DNA from 2 places in the Paraburkholderia sp. SARCC-3016 genome. Region 2 is predicted to be linked to the other one. Evidence: predicted binding sites of a transcription regulator. Region 2 holds the regulator's gene; the other holds the start of a gene.

Region 1 (4,394 bases), on a different contig from region 2:
CTTGCAGCAGCGTGACGACGAAGAAGAACAGGTTCGCGCCGAGGCCGCCCGCGGCGAGCGCATCGGGGCCGAGCGAGCCGAGCAGCACCGTGTCGGTGACGCTCATCGCCATCTGCGACAGCTGCGCGATGGCGAGCGGCGCGGCGAGGCGCGCGGTGTCGGCGGCGTGACGCGTCAGCGACGGCGGCCCGGCAAGCGGGGGGGACAGACCGGATTGGGACATGACGGCAGCGTGGCGCGGCACCGCATGCACGGCGCGCGCGGCATGTAATGTTTTTGTCAAAGCGAACAGCTTATTGCGTCGCGCGGCGGCTGTCGATCAGCACGCACGTTCATGGTGCGGAATTTTTGCGAAGCCGGGTGCCCGGGCGGCGCGGCCTCGATCGCAAACGTCGCGAAGCGCCCGGTGCGCAATCGCCGCGCGCACGCGATCGCGGCGCTCACGCTTCGTGGACTGCGATGCGCGTATCGCCGAGCAGCACGACCTGGCCCGCGCGGATCTTGCACGTTTTGCGCAGTTCGATCTGGTCGTCCACTTTCACCGCACCCGATGCGACGAGCGCCTTGGCGGACCCGCCGCTGTCCGCGAGGCCCGTGAGCTTCAGCAGATTGTGCAGTTCGACGTAATCGCCGGTCAGCGTGAAATCGAGGTTGGGCATGGCAGTTGCGGAAAAGGACAACGCATGTCGTCGCGGGACGACGCGCGATGCATCGGAAAGGATTCGCATCATAAGCGAAAGCGAGCGGGGCGTCGCCCTGCGGCGTGACGCGCGAGCGGGTTTGTTCCGAAGACTCGAAGACTTCGCGCGCAACCGGATGTTATGCAGTTGTCAGAGAATGAAACCATCAGTAACAACGGCGGTTGATTACGAACTTCACTCAGAAAAACGCTGTCGGTAGAAGAGCCTGCTGCGTTTTGCATCGGGTCGAACAAGTGCCGGATGTGCGCCGAGGCGCTGCGTCCAGCCGACAACTTCAGAGAGGATCGCCATGACCGAGCTTCGTTCGCTGCTGATCGGCAGCACCATTGCCGCGCTGGCCACGACCGGCGCCGTCGCGCAGACCTCGAGCCAGGGTAGCGAGCCGGGTAGCCAGCGCGTTACCGGGGCGAGTCAGCCCAACCGGGTTTATCAGGTGCCCGCGTCGCCGCAAGCGCCGGCCCCGCAAGCAGCCCAGATCGCGCAGCAAAGCGCGCCGACCACCATGCCGTCGGGCACCCCGCCGAATGCGCCTGCCACGGCGCCCGCCGCGCAAGGCGTGCAAATGCCCGCGCCGACGCCGGCCGGCACACCGCCGCGGCAGACGCTGACCGCCCCGACGCCGCCTGATCCGCTCGTGCAGAAGCGCGATGCCGACGCGCGCGCCAATGCCGAGTATCACGACGCGAAGAAGGCGTCGAAGGCGCAGTACAAGGAACAGTTGAAGAACGCGAAGATCAATCGCGCGGCAGACCGGCAGGCCGCCGCCAACCAGCTGAAGATCGATTCGCAATCGGGCAACGGCACGCAGGTGCCGGATGACGAGACCAAACACTGACTGAACGCGCGCTAGCCGCGCTTACCGATCACCTTGACTGAAGGAGGGATAGCAGATGACCCGATCGACAAACCGGTTGCTTGCCGCATTGATCGTGGGCAGCGTGTCGACGTTCGCCTTTGCGCAAACGTCGCACGATCCGGCCGCCGAGCCGATGACGCACGCCGATAACAAGGCCGCGAAGGAACAGGCGAAGGCCGACAAGAAGGCTGCGGTGGCCCAGGCGAAGGCAGACAGGGAGAAGGCCGACGCGCAGTCGGATGCCAATAAGGCCGCGGCGGATGCGCGCGTGAAGGACGCGAAGAAGCAGGAGTGACAGGCGGCGGCGTGCGTGCCGAAAAAAGGGCGCTTGTCGCCGTACATTGTATGGATATACAGTATGCGTCGCCCTCACTTCGTTTCCGTTCGCACGCCGTGCCTTCCGCCGCCGCTTCCACGTCCGAATCCGCCTTTGCCGCGTCCGGCGCCGATATGCCCGGCGCTTCTGCCTCGCGTGCCGGCGCGTCGGGCGCCGCCGCCTGGCTAGCCAGACTCAATGACGAACAGCGCGCCGCCGTCGAATACGGCGCCGACGACGCCACGCGTGCCCCCGGGGCGCTGCTCGTTATCGCGGGCGCGGGCTCGGGCAAGACAAGCACGCTTGCGCACCGCGTTGCGCATCTGGTCGTCAAGGGCGCGGACCCGCGGCGCATTCTGCTGCTGACGTTTTCACGCCGCGCCGCCCTCGAGATGACGCACCGCGTCACGCGCATCGCCGGCGACGCGCTCGGCGCGCGCGCGGCGCTCGCCCAGGGTTTGACGTGGTCGGGCACGTTCCACAGCGTGGGCGCGCGTTTGCTGCGTGAATACGCTGATCTGATCGGCCTCGCGCAGACCTTCACGATCAACGATCGCGAAGACTCCGCCGACCTGATGAACCTCGTGCGCCACGAACTCGGCTTTTCGGGAAAGGAGCGGCGGTTCCCGTCGAAGTCGACCTGCTTTGCGATCTATTCGCGCGTCGTCAATACGGGTGCACCGCTCGGCGACGTGCTGAACAGCACTTTTCCGTGGTGCCGCGAATGGGAAGCCGATTTGCGCGTGCTGTTTGCCGCGTACGTCGACGCGAAACAGAAGCAAAGCGTGCTCGACTACGACGATCTGCTGCTTTACTGGTCGCATATGGCGGCCGAGCCGTCGATCGCGGCCGATCTGTCGAGCCGCTTCGACCATGTGCTCGTCGACGAATATCAGGACACCAACCGGTTGCAGGCGTCGATCCTGCTCGCGCTGAAGCCCGATGGCCGCGGCCTGACCGTCGTCGGTGACGACGCGCAGTCGATCTATTCGTTTCGCGGCGCGACCGTGCGCAACATCCTCGATTTTCCCGCGCACTTCGACCCGCCGGCGAAGCAGGTCACGCTCGAGCGCAACTACCGGTCGACGCAGCCCATTCTCGCGGCGTCCAATGCGGTCATCGGCCTCGCGTCGGAGCGCTTCACGAAGAACTTGTGGACCGACAAGGCGTCGGCGCAGCGGCCGCGCCTGGTTACGGTCGCCGACGATGCCGCGCAGGCGCGTTATGTCGTCGAACAGGTGCTGGCCGCGCGCGAAGCCGGCGTCAAGCTGAAGTCGCAGGCGGTGCTGTTTCGTGCCGCGCACCATAGCGCCGCGCTCGAGGTCGAGCTGACCCGGCGCAACATTCCGTTCGTCAAGTTCGGCGGACTCAAGTTTCTCGACTCGATACACGTGAAGGACGTGCTCGCGGTGCTGCGCTGGGCGGAAAATCCGCGCGACCGGGTGGCGGGTTTTCGCGTCGTCCAGTTGCTGCCGGGCGTGGGGCCCGCCACGGCGGCGCGCGTGCTGGACATGGCGGCCGGGGCTCCGTCGGCCGGCGTTTCGGCGGCTGGCAACCCCGCGGTCGGCGACGCGGCTCCTGTAGCGGCGCGCACCGCCACGGCTCAAACGCTCGCCGGCTTCGTGCCGCCGCCGCGCGCGCAGGAAGACTGGCCATCGTTCGTCGCACTGATGTCGACGCTGAACGAACGCAAGTCGGTGTGGCCCGCCGAATTCGAGCTGATCCGCCGCTGGTACGAACCGCATCTCGAGCGCAATCACGAAGACGCGATGGTGCGTCACGCGGACCTGCTGCAAATGGAAAGCATCGCCGGCACCTATGCGTCGCGCGAACGGTTTCTGACCGAATTGACGCTCGATCCGCCCGATGCGACGAGCGGCGAGTCCGGCGTGCCGCTGCTCGACGAGGACTATCTGATCCTGTCGACCATTCATTCCGCCAAAGGCCAGGAATGGCGCAACGTATTCGTGCTCAACAGCGTCGACGGCTGCATTCCGTCGGACCTCGCCACGGGCAGCGACGAAGAGATCGACGAGGAGCGGCGTCTGCTGTATGTCGCGATGACGCGCGCGAAGGAAGATCTGCATATCGTCGTGCCGCAGCGCTTCTACGTGCACAACCAGACGCATCTGGGCGACCGGCACGTATGGGCATCGCGTACACGGTTTATTCCAGTGGACCTGGTGCCGCTGTTCGACGCCTACGCGTGGCCACCCGTGGCGGTGACCGCCGCGCCGACCGCGGCAGGGCTGGCGGCTGCCGCGCAAGCCAAAGTGGAAATTGCGGCGAAGCTCAGGAAGATGTGGGAATGAGCGAGCCTCGAGCAGACACCCGGGTGTGATCGCGCAAGCGGCCGCGGGCGCGGAGCAGAGCGCGCCCCACTCTAGCGCGGCTGCCGCTGCTGCTGCTGTTGTTGCGGCGATTGAGGCCGCGGCGCCGGCATAAAGAAGTTGCGCAGCCACGCGGCGAGGCGCGTGAACACGTCGTACGGCTCTTCGACGAAAATCTCCGGCTTCAGCAG
Region 2 (4,394 bases):
CGGATAGTCGTACTGCTCGAGCTTCGTGATGATCAGCAGCGACGTGATCTCCGACTTCATCGGCACATTGCCCGCGATAAAAATCACCGAGCCGTATTCGCCGAGCGCGCGCGCGAAAGCGAGCGCGAAGCCGGTCAGCAGCGCCGGAAACACGGCCGGCAGGATCACGCGCCGGAAAGTCAGCCAGCGCGATGCGCCGAGGCACGCGGCCGCTTCCTCCTGCTCGCGTTCGAACTCCTCGAGCACCGGCTGCACCGTGCGCACGACGAACGGCAAGCCGATAAACGTCAGCGCGACGAGCACGCCGAGCGGCGTGAACGCGATCTTGAGGCCGAGCGGTTCCAGAAACCGGCCGATCCAGCCGTTGCCCGCATAGACGGCCGCAAGCGAGATGCCGGCCACCGAGGTCGGCAGCGCGAACGGCAGATCGACGATCGCATCGACGACACGCTTGAACGGGAACGTATAGCGCGTGAGCACCCACGCGACGAGAAAACCGAACACGGCGTTGATCAATGCGCCGCCGAGCGCCGCGGAAAACGTGAGCCTGTATGACGCGAGCACACGCGGCGAACCGACCGCGCGCACGAACTGGCTCCAGTCGAGCGTTGCCGTTTTGAGGAACGTGGACGCAAGCGGGATCAGCACCACGAGGCTCAGGTAAGCCACCGTGATGCCGAGCGTCAGGCCGAAGCCCGGCAACGCACTGGGCTTGCGGAAGGTCAACGTCGTCATGCTGGGTACTCTTTCAAAAGTCTTGCCCCGGTCGCTGTTGTGCACAGTGCGCGCACTGCGCAACAGGCATTTCGGTTACACGCTCAAAAGCGCGCCCGAAGGCGCGCTTGCCTGACTGCATCCGCCGCAGCGCGAGTGCTACTGCGGCGAGTAAATCGAATCGAACACGCCGCCGTCGGCAAAGTGCGTCTTCTGCGCGTTCGTCCAGCCGCCGAACGTATCGTCGACCGTGTAAAGCTTAAGCTTCGGAAACTTTTCGGTCAGCGCCGCGGGCACCTTGTTCGAACGCGGACGGTAGAAGTTCTTTGCGGCGATCTCCTGGCCTTCTTCGCTGTACAGGAACTTCAGATACGCTTCGGCGAGCTTGCGCGTGCCATGGCGGTCCACGACCTTGTCGACCACCGCGACGGGCGGCTCCGCGAGAATGCTGACCGACGGCACCACGATCTCGAACTTGTCCGGTCCGAACTCCTTGATCGACAGAAACGCCTCGTTTTCCCATGCGATCAGCACGTCGCCGATACCGCGCTGCACGAAGCTCGTCGTCGCGCCGCGCGCGCCGGAATCGAGCACGCCCGCGTTCTTGTAGAGCTTCGACACGAACGCCTTCGCTGTCTGCTCGTTGCCGCCGGGCTGATGCAGCGCATAGGCCCATGCAGCCAGATAGTTCCAGCGTGCGCCGCCCGATGTCTTCGGGTTCGGCGTCACGATCGCGACGCCCGGCTTCACCAGATCGTCCCAGTCCTTGATGTGTTTCGGGTTGCCCTTGCGCACGAGAAATACGATCGTCGACGTGTACGGCGAGGCGTTATCGGGCAAGCGCTTCTGCCAGTCCTTGTCGACGAGGCCCTTGTTCGCGAGCGCGTCGATGTCGTAGGCGAGCGCGAGCGTCACGACGTCGGCCTGCAACCCGTCAAGCACCGAGCGCGCCTGTGCACCCGAGCCGCCGTGCGACTGCTTGAAGGTGACCGACTCGCCGGTCTGCGCCTTCCATTGCTTGCCGAATGCCGCATTGATGTCCTGGTACAGTTCGCGCGTCGGGTCGTACGACACATTGAGCAGCGTCGTATCAGCATGCGCCTGTGCGGCCAGACCGAGCACCGCGGCCGCACCGATGGCCAGCGAAGCGAAGAATTGCTTCGCGCGCTGTGTCGAGCGCCACGTCGCCCCGCGCCGTGCCGCCTTGTTTGGCGTCGCCGATGTCGTGCGCTCAGACGCGCTATGTGCAAACCCCGTAGTCCGACCGTTCATTGATGTTTTCTCCGCTCGCTGCTGTTTCCCACGCCCGCGATTTGCTTACTCCGCCGGGCCTCATATCGATGTGCAGCCAGTCTATCTGCGGCGCTTCATCATTAAAAATAATGTTTCTTCATTTTTTAATACGCAAAAGTGGTAACGATGGGTCGAATACCGCGTTCGAACGCGGTTTTCGACGTTGAAAGGGCTGGGCTTGCCGGAGGGCGCATCGGCACACGAACTTAAAGTAAAGCTTGAAAAGCGCCGCATACTGTATAAAAATACAGTCACCTGTTCATCCATACAGTGGCGCCATGACCAAACTCACCGCACGACAGCAGCAGGTTTTCGATCTGATCCGCCGCGCGATCGAGCGCACGGGCTTTCCGCCCACGCGCGCCGAGATCGCGGCCGAATTGGGCTTCAGCTCGGCCAACTCGGCAGAAGAGCATCTGCGCGCGCTGGCTCGCAAAGGCGTGATCGAACTCGCTGCCGGCGCGTCGCGCGGCATCCGGCTGCTGGCTGGGCAGGAAGACGCCCCTCATCAGTTCACGCTGCCGCATGCGGCGCTCATGCAGTTGTCGCTTCCGCTCGTCGGCCGTGTCGCAGCCGGCAGCCCGATCCTCGCGCAGGAGCACATCGCGCAGCACTATGCGTGCGATCCGGCGCTGTTCTCCAGCAAACCCGATTACCTGTTGAAGGTGCGCGGCCTGTCGATGCGCGACGCCGGCATTCTCGACGGCGATCTGCTTGCGGTGCAAAAGCGCAGCGAAGCAAAAGACGGCCAGATCATCATTGCGCGCCTTGGCGACGACGTCACGGTCAAGCGCTTGAAGCGGCGGCCGAACGGCATCGAACTGATCGCCGAAAACCCCGATTACGAAAACATCTTCGTCGAGGCCGGCAGTGCGGATTTCGCGCTCGAAGGCATCGCGGTCGGCCTGATCCGGCCAGGTGAATTGTGATTTTCCGCTGATCTGGCGTCGAGTGTCAGCGGATTTCCGTTCAGTTTCGGCTCAGTTTCGGCTCAGTTTTTCGCTCAGTTTCGCTCAGTTTCGGATACCGTCTGGAGAGATTCATGGAACGCCTTGCCCGCTTGCTGCCCTTCCGTCAGTTCGGCCGTCTGCGCCACCTGCGCAACCTCGTGCCATGCGCCGTGCTCGATGCGATGCATGTGCCACGTACCGGCTCGCTGTTCGATTTCGAAGAGCACGAGCAGTCGGTGGTCGAAGCCGACGCGTCGTTGCCATCGTCGCTACCGGCGTTTGCACGCGTCTCGCTGAACGCCGCGCTCAACGCCGAGCCCGCACGCCGCGCGCCGGTGCGTGTTTATCACGGGCCGTCGCGGCTTATCATGGTCGGCACCGTCGATGCCGTGTGCAACATGATCGACCGCTGCATCGCCGAGGAGCACGCGCAAGCAGCGTGAGCGCGCTCGTTCATCGCCAACGCGCATGTCGCCAACGCATGTCGCCAACGCATGTCGCCAACGCGCATGTCGCGAACGGCCGAGGCGCGATGAACTACATGAGATTGCGGGATCGTTTCAGCCAGAACGGGGTCCACGGTAAACCACCCCGTTCACCCCATGAAAGGAACGTCCCGCACGATGATGGTTCGCACAGGCTGCGCGAAACGCGCGATAAATGACCGCATCAGTTGCCGCATGAATCACAAGATGACCGGCAGCGTCAGGCGGTCCGTGCTGGTCACGGTCGTCGTCATCGTTGTCCTGATCGCACTGGCCTTCGCGTATGCATCGCCGTATATCGCACTTGACCGCCTGAAACGCGCAGCCGACACGCGCGATGCAGCAACAGTCAACGAATACGTCGATTTCCCGGCGTTTCGCGAGAGTCTCAAGGAACAGCTCGGGGGCTTGCTAAGACGCAGAATCGACGCGGAAAGTCACGGCAATCCGCTCGCCGCGCTGGGCGCAATGATCGGTGTCGCGTTGATCGGGCCGCTCGTCGACGCGTATGCGACGCCGGACGGCGTCGCCGCGCTGCTCAACGGGATGCCGCCACGTGGTGAACCGGGCGAGCGCCCGCCTGCGTCGCCGGACGCGTCGGCTTCGTCGTCCGCTTCGTCGTCCGATTCGCCGTCAAACAGTGGCAACCCCGCTGCTGCGCCCTCTGCTCCAGCCGCATCATCCGCACCGACAGCATCGGCCGCGAACGGCTCGAAGCCGCCTCAACCTCCGCAAACCACGGCCGGCTATCGCGGCATCAACGAGTTCGTCGTCACGTATCGGCACGGTGTCGGCAACACGCGCTATGCCGCGATTTTCCATCGCGAGAGGCTCTTCACGTGGAAGCTTACGGCAGTCGATCTCGGCGAGTAGGCAGCGCCGGCTCTGCCGGCGCGAGCCTCATGCTGCGGCCGACTGCTCCTCGCCAGGCGACGAACACGCAACGAGAATG

Evidence for each region. The regulator LexA, encoded in region 2, represses DNA repair genes until DNA is damaged. The targets are predictions, from matches to a motif close to ACTGTATNNNNATACAGT.
Region 1: QYH69_RS31915 (ATP-dependent helicase) is a predicted target of LexA. The motif match lies at 1,898-1,915, and genes of this name have one in related genera.

What each region holds. Positions count from the first base shown of each region.
Region 1 is NZ_JAVHZD010000045.1:3,657-8,050, reverse strand. Features, by position in the region: gene QYH69_RS31935 (MATE family efflux transporter) at 1-223, opposite strand, end outside; gene QYH69_RS31930 (RNA-binding S4 domain-containing protein) at 441-659, opposite strand; gene QYH69_RS31925 (hypothetical protein) at 991-1,536, shown strand; gene QYH69_RS31920 (hypothetical protein) at 1,592-1,852, shown strand; gene QYH69_RS31915 (ATP-dependent helicase) at 2,008-4,185, shown strand; gene QYH69_RS31910 (DUF4088 family protein) at 4,257-4,394, opposite strand, start outside.
Region 2 is NZ_JAVHZD010000007.1:72,767-77,160, reverse strand. Features, by position in the region: gene cysT (sulfate ABC transporter permease subunit CysT) at 1-735, opposite strand, end outside; gene QYH69_RS09135 (sulfate ABC transporter substrate-binding protein) at 874-1,986, opposite strand; gene lexA (transcriptional repressor LexA) at 2,286-2,936, shown strand; gene QYH69_RS09125 (hypothetical protein) at 3,050-3,400, shown strand; gene QYH69_RS09120 (DUF2939 domain-containing protein) at 3,638-4,315, shown strand; gene QYH69_RS09115 (universal stress protein) at 4,343-4,394, opposite strand, start outside.